DNA from 2 places in the Aquamicrobium sp. YD-1-mutant5 genome. Region 1 is predicted to be linked to the other one. Evidence: predicted binding sites of a transcription regulator. Region 1 holds the regulator's gene; the other holds the start of a gene.
What was found. The regulator PhoB, encoded in region 1, activates phosphate uptake and scavenging genes when phosphate is short. The targets are predictions, from matches to a motif close to TGTCATNNANCTGTCAT.
Positions count from the first base shown of each region.

Region 2: AC5XE7_RS06510 (esterase-like activity of phytase family protein) is a predicted target of PhoB. The motif match lies at 3,909-3,925, and genes of this name have one in related genera.

Region 1 is NZ_JCAKKP010000003.1:95,905-103,377, forward strand. Features, by position in the region: gene AC5XE7_RS04720 (sugar ABC transporter permease) at 1-144, opposite strand, end outside; gene xylF (D-xylose ABC transporter substrate-binding protein) at 368-1,408, opposite strand; gene AC5XE7_RS04730 (ROK family protein) at 1,659-2,924, shown strand; gene phoB (phosphate regulon transcriptional regulator PhoB) at 2,911-3,600, opposite strand; gene phoU (phosphate signaling complex protein PhoU) at 3,623-4,330, opposite strand; gene pstB (phosphate ABC transporter ATP-binding protein PstB) at 4,369-5,190, opposite strand; gene pstA (phosphate ABC transporter permease PstA) at 5,207-6,532, opposite strand; gene pstC (phosphate ABC transporter permease subunit PstC) at 6,529-7,473, opposite strand, start outside.
Region 2 is NZ_JCAKKP010000003.1:429,346-436,818, forward strand. Features, by position in the region: gene AC5XE7_RS06475 (hormone-sensitive lipase) at 1-565, shown strand, start outside; gene AC5XE7_RS06480 (MBL fold metallo-hydrolase) at 704-1,585, shown strand; gene AC5XE7_RS06485 (ArsR/SmtB family transcription factor) at 1,593-1,910, shown strand; gene AC5XE7_RS06490 (YgaP family membrane protein) at 1,941-2,165, shown strand; gene AC5XE7_RS06495 (YeeE/YedE family protein) at 2,162-2,590, shown strand; gene AC5XE7_RS06500 (DUF6691 family protein) at 2,590-3,000, shown strand; gene AC5XE7_RS06505 (DUF1013 domain-containing protein) at 3,061-3,753, opposite strand; gene AC5XE7_RS06510 (esterase-like activity of phytase family protein) at 3,988-6,189, shown strand; gene AC5XE7_RS06515 (DUF1284 domain-containing protein) at 6,209-6,640, opposite strand; gene AC5XE7_RS06520 (biotin transporter BioY) at 6,637-7,230, opposite strand.

The sequences.
Region 1 (7,473 bases):
AAGCAGGAGCCAGATCAGCACCAGCGCCCCCAGCATGCCGAGCATGCGGGTGTCGAGCTCCGTCGCCTTGAGGAACTTCGCCAGCGGCCCGAGATCGGCCTCCCGCGCCCGGTCGCCCGTCGCTGCCGAGGTCGCATCACTCATGGTTTCCTCCCACCGGCCGGTTCTGGCCGTCAAATGCGCCGCACCATCATGCTAGACCAAATCCGGCAAAAGTGCACAGCGGTCTTGCAAACCGGGACAGCAAACGCCCCGGCCCGGCCAATCGCTTCGGAAATTTGAGGGTTTCATGCCGGGCGCGGCACCGCAGACAGCCATATCCTGCGGGAAGCGCAGGCACCCCAACGCTTCCCGTAAACTGGACAGCTCAGTCGCAGGCAGCGACACTGCCTGCCGCAACGCCCGTGCAGACCGCATCCTTGGTGATCCAGCCGGCATCGATGACGACGTTGAGATTGTCCCTGGTTATCGCAATCGGCGTCAGGAATACGGACTTGACCGTATTGCCGCCGGGCGTGGTGAAGTCCTGCACATTGGCGATAGCGGTCATTTCCTTGCCGTCGGCCAGTTCGCTGGCGATCTGGGCGGCATTCTTGCCAAGCTCGCGCGCATCCTTCCACACCGACACGGTCTGGGTGCCGAGCGCGATGCGGTTCAGCGCGGCATGGTCGCCATCCTGACCCGAAACCGGCACCGAGCCGGCAAGGCCCTGCGCCTGAAGTGCGGCGATCGCACCACCGGCAGTGCCGTCATTGGAGGCCACCACCGCATCGACCTTGTTGTCGTTGGCGGTCAGGAACTGCTCCATGTTCTTCTGGGCATTGGCCGGCAGCCAGCCATCAGTATAGGCCTCGCCGACATTCTTGATCGCGCCGGAATCCAGCGCTTCCTTCAGCACCTCGACCTGCCCGGAGAACAGGAAGTCGGCATTGGGATCGGCACCGGAGCCCTTGATGAAGACATAGTTGCCTTCCGGCTTCAGCTTGAACACCTCGCGGGCCTGCATGCGGCCCACTTCCTTATTGTCGAAGGTGAGATAGAAAACATCACTGTTCTCGATCAGGCGGTCATAGCCGACGACCGGAATGCCCTCGTCGAGCGCCTTCTGAACAGCCGGACCGATGGCCGAGGCATCCTGCGCCAGAATGATGAGAGCATTGGCGCCCTGGCTTATCAGGCTTTCGACATCGGTGAGCTGCTTGGAGGCGGACGATTGCGCGTCAGCCGATATGTACTTGTCGCCCGCCGCCTCGATCGCGGCCTTCATCGCCGCTTCGTCGGTCTTCCAGCGCTCTTCCTGGAAATTCGACCAGGACACGCCGATGACCTTGTCCTTCGCCTGTGCGGCGAGGGGAAGCGTCAGAGACAAGGCGACACCCGCCAGAATGGCAGCCGTAAAATTCCTCATGATTTCCTCCCTGCGCCCATGGGCGCGACGTTGTGACCCGTGAACAAGCCATGCCGGTGAACAAGTCGGGGCAAGGACTTTTTTCGAGCCTCGAAAAAATGTGGCGCAACGACCTGACCGTGTCAACGGATTTTCTGACCGTCCGTGAATTATTTCGAAACCCGAATTAAATAATGACAGCCTTCGCCGCTTCTGACAAAGTTCACGGCCTGCTATTCAACGTCGGCACGCAGGGAGGAAGAGTACAGTAATGACTGTTGGCATGCGGCACGACGATCTGCGCCGGCGCAACCGCGCCATGGTGATTTCGGCCGCGCGGCGTGGCGGACAGGTTTCCCGCACCGAAATCACGACTATCACGGGTCTCAGCCATTCCACCATCTCCGCTATTTCCGCCGACCTGATCGCCGAGGGCATTCTGGCGGAGGCCCGACAGGATGATGCCCCTGCCCTCAGACGCGGAAGGCCCCAGATCGGGCTCGAACTCGACCCCGCAGCAGCCAGCGTGGTGACGCTGATGCTTTCCCTCAACAACCTCTCCGCCGTCCGGCTCGATTATTCGGGATCTGTTCTGGACGAAGAGCAGTTGCGGCTCGACACGCGCGCCCTCTCCCGCGAGGCGCTGATCGGCGAATGTGTGGCAGTGCTTCAACGATGCCTTGCTCACCCCGCCGCAAAGGCTGGCCCGCCATTGCGTATCGTCTTTGCCGTTCAGGGCATCACCGACGCGGAAGCGCGTTCCATGCTGTGGTCTCCGATCACCCCGCACACGGACATCCCCTTCGCCGACATTCTGGAAGCGGAATTCTCTGTTCCCGTAACGGTGGAGAACGACTGCAACATGATGGCCGAGGCGCTGCGCTGGCGCGATCCGGCCCGCTATCGCGACGATTTCATCGCCATATTGCTCTCGCACGGCATCGGCATGGGGCTGGTGCTCAAGGGCGAGATGTTCACCGGCACCCATTCCTCAGGCGTCGAATTCGGGCACATGATCCATAGGCCGGACGGGGCGCTATGCCGTTGCGGGCGGCGCGGCTGTATCGAAGCCTATGCAGGAAGCTACGCCATCTGGCGCAGCGCCGCCGGCCATGACCAGAACGAGGAACCGCGGGGCGATATCGGGGAAGCGGAGATGCAGGCGCTGGCGGACGCGGCCCGGGACCATGAAGGGCGCGAGCGCGAGGCGTTCCGCATCGCAGGCGAAGCGCTCGGCTTCGGCCTCGGCAGCCTGTTTGCGCTTATCGACCCTGCCCCGGTGGCATTGGTCGGCCTCAATGCAGCCGCCTTCGACCTGATCGAACCGGCCCTGCGCGATGCCATCGCGCGCACTGCCGGCGGCCAGCATTCCGGCTCGATCAGCTTCAGCATCGAGCCGGACCAGATCGCCCTGCTGCGCGAAGGCTGTGCCATGCGCGCGCTGACTTACGTCGATGACAGGATTTTTGCCGGCGGACGGTCCCTGCAGGACGGCCCGGCCGCGCGTCACTCTTCTCTGCCCGTCACTCTTCCCTGATCGCGTAGCCTGAACCGCGAACGGTGCGGATCACGTCGGGCATGCGGCCGGTGTTGACCGCCTTGCGCAACCGCCCGACATGCACATCCACTGTGCGTTCGTCGATGTAGATCGTCTCGCCCCAGACATTGTCCAGCAACTGTCCGCGCGAGAAGACGCGACCGGGATGCTGCATCATGAATTCGAGCAGGCGGAACTCGGTCGGCCCCAGCCGGATCTCGCTCTTCTTGCGGTAGACGCGGTGCTGCTCGCGGTCGAGCACGATGTCGCCCACCTTGAGCACAGAGGACAGCACCTCGGGCTTAGCACGACGCAGAAGCGCCTTTACCCGCGCCACCAGCTCCGGCATGGAGAAGGGCTTGACCAGATAGTCGTCGGCGCCGGTGGAAAGGCCGCGCACCCGGTCGCTTTCCTCGCCGCGCGCAGTCAGCATGATAATGGGCAGCCGTTCGGTCTGCTCGCGCATGCGCAGGCGCCGGCACAGTTCGATGCCGGAGATCGCCGGCACCATCCAGTCGAGCACCAGAAGGTCCGGCACATTTTCCTGCAGCCGCAACTCGGCCTCGTCACCGCGTGTGACGATCTCGACCTGATAGCCTTCGGCTTCGAGGTTGTAGCGCAGAAGCACGCCCAACGGCTCTTCGTCCTCAACCACCATGATGCGGGGTGCGATCATGCTTCGTCTCCTCGATCCTGCTTCAAACCGCAGGTGCCGGTATGCCAGTCTCGTCCTGCTTGGGACGATGAGCCGGCAACTGCTCGCCGGTCAGCACATAATAGGCATTTTCGGCAATATTGGTCACGTGGTCGCCAATGCGCTCCAGGTTCTTCGCACAGAAAAGCAGATGCGTGCAGGCCGTGATGTTGCGCGCGTCCTCCATCATGTAGGTCAGCAGTTCGCGGAACACAGAGGTGTATTTGACGTCGACCAGCTCGTCCTCGTCGCGCAGCCGCACCAGCCCTTCCGGGTTGCGCGCGCCATATTCGTCGATGACGCCCTGCACCTGCTCAAGAACCAGTTCGGACATGTCTTCGATGGAGCGGGCGAAGGCGCGCGGCACGCTCGACTGCCCCACCGCATCGACGCGCTTGGCGATGTTCTTGGCCAGATCGCCAATGCGTTCGAGATCGCCGGCCATGCGGATCGCGCCCACGATGGCACGCAGGTCCTGCGCCATCGGCTGGCGCTTGCCGATCAGCGTGATGGCGCGGTCGTCCAGACGGCGCTGCAACTCGTCCATCACCGCATCCTCGGAGATGACGCGCTGGGCCAGCGCATTGTCCGGCACGATCAGACTCTGTGTCGCCTCATCGACCATGGACCCGGCCAGGCTGACCATGTCACGCACCAGCCCTTCGATCTCGCCAAGATCGTCGTCGAAGGCGGTCACCGTATGAGCACCCATTATACGTTCCTCGTCTGTTGGAATGGCCGCAGTAAGACTCAGCCGAACCGGCCGGTGATGTAGTCCTGCGTGCGCTTGTCGTCGGGGTTGGTGAACATCTTCTCGGTCGGGCCTTCCTCGACGAGATTGCCGAGATGGAACATGGCCGTGCGCTGCGAGACGCGCGCCGCCTGCTGCATGGAGTGGGTAACGATGACGATGGTGTAGTTCTCGCGCAGCTCGTCGATCAATTCCTCGACGCGCGCGGTGGCAATCGGATCGAGCGCCGAGCAGGGCTCGTCCATCAGGATCACTTCAGGCGACACGGCGATGGCGCGCGCAATGCACAGGCGCTGCTGCTGACCGCCGGAAAGACCGGTGCCGGCATCATGCAGGCGGTCCTTGACCTCGTTGAAGAGGCCGGCGCGCTTCAGGCTCGATTCCACCACCGCATCCATGTCGGCCTTGCTGCGGGCCAGACCGTGAATGCGCGGGCCATAGGCGACATTCTCATAGATCGACTTCGGGAACGGGTTCGGTTTCTGGAACACCATCCCCACGCGCGACCGCAGTTCCACCACGTCGATGTCGCGGTCATAGATGTCCTCGCCGTCGAGCGTGATCTTGCCCACCACCCGCGCATTGTCGATGGTGTCGTTCATGCGGTTCAGGCAGCGCAGGAAGGTGGACTTGCCGCAGCCCGATGGGCCGATCAGCGCCGTCACCTGATTCTGGCGGACCAGAAGATCCACATCGAACAGGGCCTGCTTGTCGCCATAGAAGACGCCGACCTTCTCGCCCCGCATCTTGATGGGTTCGTTGACGGCGGCCACCTTGGCGTTCACGGCATTTTCCAGAGTTGCTTCGCTCATAATGTTCACGATCTTTGTTCCTTAATTACCAGCGCCGTTCGAAGCGCCGGCGCAGCAGGATCGCGGCCAGGTTCATCGCGGCAAGGAAAAGCAGGAGGATGATGATGGCGCCGGAAGTGCGTTCCACGAAGGCACGTTCGGCTTCGTTCGCCCACATGTAGATCTGCACGGGCAGCGCGGTGGCAGGGTCCATCGGCGTGGCGGGATAGTCGGCCACGAAGGCCACCATGCCGATGAGCAGCAGCGGAGCGGTCTCGCCCAGCGCCTGCGCCAGACCAATGATGGTTCCGGTGAGAATACCGGGGGCTGCAAGCGGCAGAACGTGGTGGAACACGGTCTGCATCTTCGAGGCGCCGACACCCAGTGCACCGGAGCGGATCGAGGGCGGCACAGCCTTGAGGGCCGCGCGGGTGGCGATGATGATCGTCGGCAGCGTCATCAGTGTCAGCACGAGACCGCCGACCAGCGAGGCCGATCGCGGCAATCCCATGAAGTTCACGAACACCGCAAGGCCGAGCAGACCGAACACGATGGAAGGCACGGCCGCCAGATTGTTGATGTTGACCTCGATCAGGTCGGTCCAGCGGTTCTTCGGGGCGAACTCCTCCAGATAGATGGAGGCCGCCACGCCGATCGGCAGCGCCAGCGCCAGAACGATCAGCATCATGTAGACCGAGCCGATCAGCGCCACGCCCATGCCGGCGGTTTCCGGCCGGCTGGATGCGCCGAAGGTGAACAGGCCGCGGTTGAAACGCTCGACCATGGCGCCGTCGGCGGTCAGGGTCTTCATCCAGGCGACCTGCTTGTCCTTGACCTTGCGGCGCGACTCGGGAACCGACATGTCGATCTGGCCCTTATGGGCGGAGTCGACGTCCGCGGCAGCCAGCACCCACACATTCTGCGTGGTGCCGATGATCGACGGATCGGCGATCACCATGTCACGGAGTTGCGTGCGCACGCCCTGCGAGATCATGCCGGACAGGAGGCGCAGGTCAGCCCTGTTCTCCTCGGCTTCGACATCCAGCCCTAGCTTTGCGGCAAGAGCATTGCGCGCCAGCAGCGGATAGTTGGCGGTAGCCAGCACATTGGCATCGCTGTCGCGCTTGCCTTCCGGGTCGATGACGCCGGCATCAAAGGTAACCGGCAGGCTGATCGAGGTCTGCCAGAAGGCGGTATAACCACCCCTGATGACCGTGAACATCAGGGCGCCGAGGAAAAAGATGCCGATGGCGATTGCCGCGATACCGTAGAAGCGGAACCTGCGCTCGGCGCGGTAGCGGCGCTTGAGGCCGATGTCGCGGCGGGCCGGAGCGGTGGCCGTCACGGTGTTGTCGAACGGGATGTCGGTCATTCGTACTGTTCCCGATATTTGCGCACGATGTAGAGCGCCAGCACATTCATGCCGAGCGTGATGACAAAGAGGGTGATGCCGAGGGCGAAGGCCACCAGCGTCTGCGGCGAGGTGAATTCAAGGTCGCCGGTCAGCTGGTTGACGATCTTGACGGTGATGGTGGTCATCGCCTCACCCGGATTGATGGTGAGGTTGGCGGCCACGCCTGCGGCAAGCACCACGATCATGGTTTCACCGATCGCCCGTGAGGCCGTCAGCAGCAGCGCGCCGACGATACCCGGAAGCGCTGCCGGCAGGATGACGTTGCGCACCGTTTCTGAGCGCGTGGCGCCAAGGCCGAGCGAGCCATCATTGAGAGAACGCGGCACCGCGCTGATGATGTCGTCGGAGAGCGAGGACACGAAGGGGATGAGCATGATGCCCATGACCAGACCCGCCGTCAGCACGCTCTGCGCCGCGATGAAGGGCTGGCCGCCCGACAGCGCCGCCGAAATGTCGCGCAGCAGCGGACCGACCGTCACCAGGGCGAAAATACCGTAGACGATGGTGGGAATGCCGGCGAGCACTTCCAGCACCGGCTTCACGATCGAGCGCACTTTCCGGGACGCATATTCCGACATGTAGATGGCTGCGAACAGGCCGACCGGCACAGCGAACAGCATGGCCACCAGCGCGATGTAAAGCGTACCGGCAAGCAGCGGGATCAGACCGAACTGACCGGTCGCGCCGCCCGAACCGGCCGCAGCGAAGCGCGGGTCCCACACCGTTCCGAAGAAGAAATTGGAGAGCGGCACGGACTGGAAGAAGGACAGCGTCTGGAACAGCATCGACAACACGATGCCGACGGTGGTGAGGATGGCGACGGTCGAGGCCGCGATCAGGCCCCACAGCATGACCCGCTCGACATTGTTGCGGGCGCGGCGGCGAAGCGTGATGCCCGA
Region 2 (7,473 bases), 330 kb from region 1:
GTCGCATCTGGCGGCCGGGCCGCTTGCTCATGGCTACGCGGTCGCCATGCCCTCCTACACGCTGTGCCCGGACATCCGCATTGCCGGCATCACCCGCGAGATCGCATCCGCTATCGCCTTCGCCGCCGGCGAGATCGAAGGCCCGCTGATGCTCACCGGCCATTCCGCCGGCGGCCATCTCGTTTCGCGCATGGCAAGCACCAGTGCGCCGCTGCCCGACGCGGTACAGGCCCGCATCCGCCATGTCGTGTCGATCTCCGGCGTACACGACCTGCGACCGCTGATGCGCACCGGCATGAACGCAACCCTGCACATCGACGAGGCCGAGGCGCTGGTCGAGAGCCCGGCCCTGCTGCAGCCGCGCGAAGGCATCCGCCTCACCTGCTGGGTCGGCGGCGCGGAGCGGGCGGAATTCCTGCGCCAGAACGCGCTGCTGGCGAACATCTGGACCGGGCTTGGTGCGCGCACCGCCGCTGTCGCCGAACCCGACCGGCATCACTTCAACGTCATCGACGGCCTCGCCGACCCCGATCATCCCCTGACCAGAACCCTGCTCGGCAACTGAAACGCCGCCATATTTTTACGGCCGCCGCCTCTGGCCTTTATTTCTTCAAAATAACGATTGCGTTTTTTTGCAATCATATTTATGCAAATATCAAGATGTGATCGGATGAACCATCCGGCAAGCCAGAGGAAACATCGCATGAGCCAGAAACCGGATGTCACCGCATTCTTCGATCCGCGCACATGGTCGGTGCAATATGTCGTGGCCGACCTGGCCACCGGCAAATGCGCCATCATCGACCCGGTCTATGACTACGATGAAAAGTCCGGGCAGACCGCCTCCACCAATGCCGACCGCATTCTCGATTTCGTGCAGGAAAAGGGCCTCACGGTCGAATGGATTCTCGACACACACCCTCACGCCGACCATTTCTCCGCCGCGCACTATCTGAAGCAGAAGACCGGCGCCCCGACGGCTATCGGCGAAAAGGTGGTCGACGTCCAGAAGCTCTGGAAGGGTTTCTACAACTGGTCCGATTTTCCGGCCGACGGCTCGCAGTGGGACCGGCTGTTTGCCGAACGCGACACCTTCATGGTCGGCTCGATCCCCGCACGCGTGATGTTCTCGCCCGGCCATACGCTCGCCTCCATCACCTATGTCATCGGTGATGCGGCCTTCGTGCATGACACGCTGTTCATGCCCGACAGCGGCACGGCCCGCGCCGATTTCCCCGGAGGCAGCGCTGCGGCCCTGTGGGCGTCGATCCAGGCGATCCTCGCTTTGCCAGACGACACCCGCATCTTCACCGGCCACGATTACCAGCCGGGCGGGCGTGAACCGCTGTGGGAATCGACGGTGGCCGAGCAGAAGGCGAAAAACAGCCACATGTCGAAATATCTGACAGAGGCCGATTATGTCGCTGCCCGCGAGGCGCGCGACGCCACCCTGCCGATGCCGAAGCTGATCCTGCATGCCCTGCAGGTGAACACCAATGGCGGCCGGCTTCCCGAGCCGGAGGCCAACGGCACCCGCTACCTGAAGATCCCGCTCGACCTGCTCAAGGGCGCACCATGGGGGTGAACCGGACATGACCACATCGGAAAAGCTGTCCTGCGAGGCCGCCAATCTTCGCGCCAATGTCGACGAGGCGTCCGCCTTCCTGAAGAAGGTGTCCAACCCGGATCGCCTGATGGTGTGCTGCGCGCTGGTCGATGGCGAGCATTCGGTTCGCGAGCTGGAAGATTTGCTCGGCATCCGTCAGCCGGGCCTGTCGCAGCAGCTCGCCGAATTGCGCGAAGCCGGTCTCGTGGCCAGCCGCAAGGAGGGCAAGCAGGTTTTCTACCGGCTTGCAGACCCCCGCATTGCGACCTTCATCCACACCATGCATGCCCTGTTCTGCAAATAGGGCAGTGACCGCTTCACAGGAGAAAACTCCATGACCGCCAATATCGGAACCCCGGAGCGCATCGTCAGGATCGTCGCCGGTGTGCTGCTCGTTGCCCTGCCCTTCATGTCCGGCTGGGCCTTCTTTGAAAGCACACTGTGGACGTGGCTGTCGGTCATCGTCGGCCTTGTCCTCGTCGTCACCGGCCTCCTGCGCTTCTGTCCCGCCTACTGCATGCTGGGCTGCTCCACCAACGGAAAGGCCTGCAAGCGATGACCGAGTTTACGCCCATCACATCCCTTGCCGGAGGCGCGCTGATCGGTCTGGCCGCCGTGCTGCTCATGGCGCTGCATGGCCGGATCGCCGGAATATCGGGCATCGTCGGCGGCATTCTGCCGCCAGTGGCCACCGACTGGGGCTGGCGCGCTGCCTTCCTTGCCGGTGCGATTGCAGCACCTGCACTCATCATCGCGCTGACCGGATATGACATTGCCTTTGCCAGCACCACGCCGACACTTTGGCTGATCGTCAGCGGCCTGATCGTCGGTGTCGGCGTCACCCTCGGTTCCGGCTGCACCTCGGGTCACGGTGTATGCGGCATGGCGCGCCTGTCCGTGCGCTCCATCGCCGCCACGCTGACCTTCATGGCGACGACAGGCATCACCGTCTATATCGTGCGTCACATCGTGGGAGGGCTGTGATGTCGCGCATGATCACCGCCCTGCTGATCGGCCTCGTCTTCGGAACCGGCATCGCGCTTTCCGGCATGATCAATCCGGCCAAGGTGCTGAATTTCTTCGATGTCGCGGGAACGTGGGACCCCTCGCTCGCCTTCGTCATGGGCGGCGCGCTGATCGTCACGGCAATCGGCTACCGGCTGGTGCTGAAAAACCCGGCGCCGCTTTGCGACACCAGCTTCCACCTGCCGGCCCGCAAAGACATTGACCTGCCGCTTCTGGCAGGCGCCGGCCTGTTCGGCGTCGGCTGGGGCATCGCCGGTTTCTGCCCCGGCGGCTCGATCCCTGCGCTCGGACTGGGCGAACCCACCGCACTGATCTTCGTCGCCTCGATGGTCTGCGGCATTGCCGTCACCCGGCTGATCCGCCGCTGAAACCGCAATAAAAAAGCGCGGGGCGGGCCCGCGCTTTTTGAATATATATGGAGGCGAGGCTTATTCCTCGTCGTCCTCTTCCGGCTCCGCGCCCTTCAGCGCCGAGAGCTTGGCGAACACGGCATCCGCGTCCAGCTCCGCATCTTCGTCGCGCGGTGCATCGGCCTGCGGGTCGAGGCGTTCGGTGAGCGAAGCCGGCAGCAGCGTATCACCGGTGGGCTGAACCTCGCGGTTACGGGAAGCGCGCTGCACCTCGATGTCGAGGTCGATCTGCGAGGTCAGCCCCAGCGTCACCGGATCCATCGGCACCAGATTGGCCGCATTCCAGTGGCTGCGGTTGCGGATCTGCTCGATGGTCGACTTGGTGGTGCCGACCAGACGCGAAATCTGCGCGTCCTTCAGCTCGGGATGGTTGCGCACCAGCCACAGGATCGCATTGGGACGATCCTGACGCTTGGACAGCGGCGTATAGCGCGGGCCCTTGCGCTTGGTCTCGGGCACCCGCACCTTCGGCTCGGAAAGCTTCAGGCGATGGTTCTGGTCCTGCTCGCCGCGCGCGATCTCCTCGCGGCTGAGCTGGCCGGTGATCACCGGATCCATGCCCTTGATGCCCTGCGCCGATTCGCCATCGGCGATCGCCTTCACTTCGAGCGGATGCAGGCCGCAGAACTGGGCGATCTGGTCGAAGGAAAGCGCGGTGTTGTCGACCAGCCAGACGGCGGTCGCCTTCGGCATGAGAAGCGTATTTGCCATCGAATAAAATCCTCTCGTTCGCCCGCGTCCCGTTACGCGGGCGGTGGTTTTACAAGCCACCGAAAAAGGGAAAATCCGCTTTCCTATAACCGCGTTCGAGCCCGAGAGCAAGAAAATCCGGGCCTAAAGAAGCACGCTCCGGAACGTCATGCTTGTGTCGCGAAACCGTCATCGGGCTGAAATACCGATGGCACAAAGGGAATGCGCATTCTTCTCATGAGGGAAAGAGATCCCATGCGCACCCGTTCGTCACTTGTCGCGGCCATGGCCGCACTTGCCGCATCCGTTTCCCTGCCGGCTCACGCCGATCAGGTCTTCAACCGCATCGCCACGTTCCCGGTCGCCTCCAACCTGCCCGAAGGCACCGATCCGGCAACCGCGACATCCTCCGAGATCATCACCGCCACCGAAGACGGCAACACGCTCGTCTATTCCGACAGCCCGCTGGGCGCCGTCGGCTTCATCGACATCACTAACCCGAAAGCGCCGAAGGCCGGCGGCATCGTCAGGATCGACGGTGAGCCCACCTCCGTCGCCGTCATCGGCAACAGGGTTCTGGCCGGCGTCAACACATCGAAGAGCTACACCGAGCCCTCCGGAAACCTGACGGTCATCGACATCGCCTCGAAGAAGATCGAAGCATCCTGCGATCTCGGCGGCCAGCCGGATTCGGTGGCGGTGAGCAAGGACGGCCGCTTCCTCGCCGTCGCCATCGAGAACGAGCGCGACGAGGACCTCAATGAGGGCGAACTTCCGCAGCTTCCCGCCGGCAACCTCAAGATCGTCTCGCTGAAGGACGGCGCGCCCGACTGCGCCACCATCCGCACCGTCGACCTGAACGGGCTTGCCGAAATCGCGCCGGAAGATGCCGAACCTGAATTCGTCGACTTCAACGAGGCCGGCGAGATCGCCGTGACCCTGCAGGAGAACAACCACATCGCCATCGTGAAAGCCGAAACCGGCGAGATCGTCTCGCATTTCTCGGCCGGATCGGTGTCGCTGGAAAACGTCGACACCAAAAAGGACGGCAAGCTCTCCTTCACCGGCAAGATCGAGAACGCCCCGCGCGAGCCGGATGCCGTGCAGTGGCTCGACAACGACCGCCTCGTCATCGCCAATGAAGGCGACTACAAGGGCGGCTCGCGCGGCTTCACCATCTTCTCCAAGACGGGCGAACTGCTCTACGAATCCGGGGCCAGCTTCGAGTACATCGCAGCGCAGCTCGGCCATTATCCAGAGCACCGCAACAAGAAGGGCATCGAGCCCGAAGGCATGGAAGCCGGCGCCTATGGCGATCAGAAGCTGATCTTCGTCGGCGCCGAGCGCGCCTCGCTGGTCGGCGTCTATGAGGACACCGGCGCGGAGCCGAAATTCCTTCAGGCGCTGCCCTCCGGCATCGGCCCGGAAGGCCTGCTGGCCATTCCCGCCCGCAACCTCTTCGTCACCGCCAACGAAACCGATCTGGTCGAAGATGGCGGCGCCCGCTCGCATGTCATGATCTTCGAGCGCGCCGAAGGCCAGCCGGTCTACCCGATGATCCAGTCAGACACCGACGCCAACGGCCTGCCGATCGGCTGGGGTGCGCTGTCGGGCCTCGCCGCCGATCCCGAGGCGCCCGGCAAGCTCTATGCCGTCTCGGATTCGGTCTATGGCGCGGAGCCGGCGATCTTCACCATCGATGCCTCCCAGTCCCCGGCCCGCATCACAAGCAAGACCGTGATCACGCGCGGCGGCAACCCCGCCCAGAAGCTCGACCTCGAAGGCATTGCTTCGGACGGCGAAGGCGGCTTCTGGCTGGCCAATGAAGGCGCCGTCGCCAAGCTCGTTCCGCATGCCATCTTCCGCGTCGACGCCAAGGGCGAAATCAAACAGGAAATCGCCCTGCCAGCCGAGCTGGTCGCGCACCAGACCCGCTACGGTCTCGAAGGCATCACCACCATTGGCGAAGGCGATGAGCTGACGCTGATCGCCGCCGTGCAGCGCGAATGGGGTGACGATCCGAAAGGTGAAGCGAAACTGCTCGCCTACAAGCCGAAGGCAAAGGAATGGTCGGCCGTGCGCTATCCGCTGGAGAAGGCCGAAAGCGGCTGGATCGGCCTGTCGGAAATCACCGCCCATGACGGCAAGCTCTACATCGTCGAGCGCGACAATCTGATCGGCGATGCAGCCAGGGTGAAGCGCATCTACAGCGTGGCGCTCGACGGCTTTAAGCCAGCGGAACTGGGTGGCGACCTGCCGCTGGTGGAAAAGACGCTGGTGCGCGACCTGGTGCCTGACCTCAAGGCCGCCACCAACGGCTATGTGCTCGACAAGGTGGAAGGCTTCACCGTCGACAAGAGCGGCGAAGCCTTCGTCGTCACCGACAATGACGGCGTCGCCGATTCGTCCGGCGAAACTCTGTTCCTGCGGCTCGGCAACGTCGCCGCACTGAACTGACTTCCAGAAAGGCGGGCCGTCAGCAGGGCGGCCCGCCAACCTTCACGCCGGCATAGGCATCGCCAACGATGTCCGTGCACAATTCCGCCCATTCGCACCCCGCACAGGCGGTGCGCGTCAGCCCGGCGGCAAAACCCGACCGCAGCTTTTCCAGCAAGATCGCGTCAAGTGCGATCCGTTCGCCGGCACTGATGCGCCGGCCAAGCAGATCACCGACATCGCGGGCCGCCTGCGCATCCCGTTCCAGAACGCTTGCGTTGAAGCAATGCGCTTCCGGCTCCGACAGCAGAGGGGCACAGACATCGTCCGGCCCCTCCACGATCACGATGTCTTCGCCACGGCTCAGCCGCCCGGCGATCAGGTCATAATTGGCTGTGAAGGCAGGCGTGTACCCCTTGCCGACATAGGTGAGCATGCACAGAAGGTGATGCGCCCTCAGCCTGATGGTCACGAAGCCTGCTGCTCCCTCTTTGCGCGGGGGAACAGCCGCAGCGTGGCGGCAGCGAGCGCCGACTTCAGCACGCCGCCGACGATGAAGGGCGTGACGCCAAGCGCCACCGCCTTTTCAAACCCAACGAGGCCGGCCAGCCACAGCGCGCCGATGACAAGGCACAGACCGTTGCCGATCAGCATGGCCGCGAAAGCCATGAACACGCGATCCCCGTTCCAGCCGCGCTCGACCAGCCAGCCGACAAGGGCGGCGATGATCGGGAACGACACCAGATAGCCGGCTGTCGGACCGACGAAAGGCGCCAGGCCGCCCGAGCCTCCGGCCAGCACCGGCATGCCGATGGCCGCTTCGCCAAGCCATGCCAGAATGGTGAGCGCGCCAAGCCGCCAGCCATAGAGTGCGCCGACCAGCGTGACCGCGAAGGTCTGCATGGTGATCGGCACCGGAATCATCGGCACTTCGATTCGCGACGACAGCGCAAGCAACAGCGTACCGATGGCAATAGCGGCCACCTGCCACAGCAGGGGTCGCTCCTGCAGGCGAAGCGGGCTGAGGGAGGGCGTTACGGCGGGGATTTCTGACTGCGACACTGGCATCCTCCAAATTATAGATAATTTTTGATTCTGATCTATTATCGAATCCATATTTTCAGGCAGGAGGCAAGCGCCTTTTGATCTGGCCAGACAAAAACCGGCTATCCGGCGCTGGAAAAACCCACGCAGAATCTGAAATTTCATTTTGATTTCAATGACCGGTTCAGGGACATCGCCCGCCATGCGCGCACAATGCATCAAAGCGCGGGATCGAAACGGCACCCGCGACACGGGCCGCCG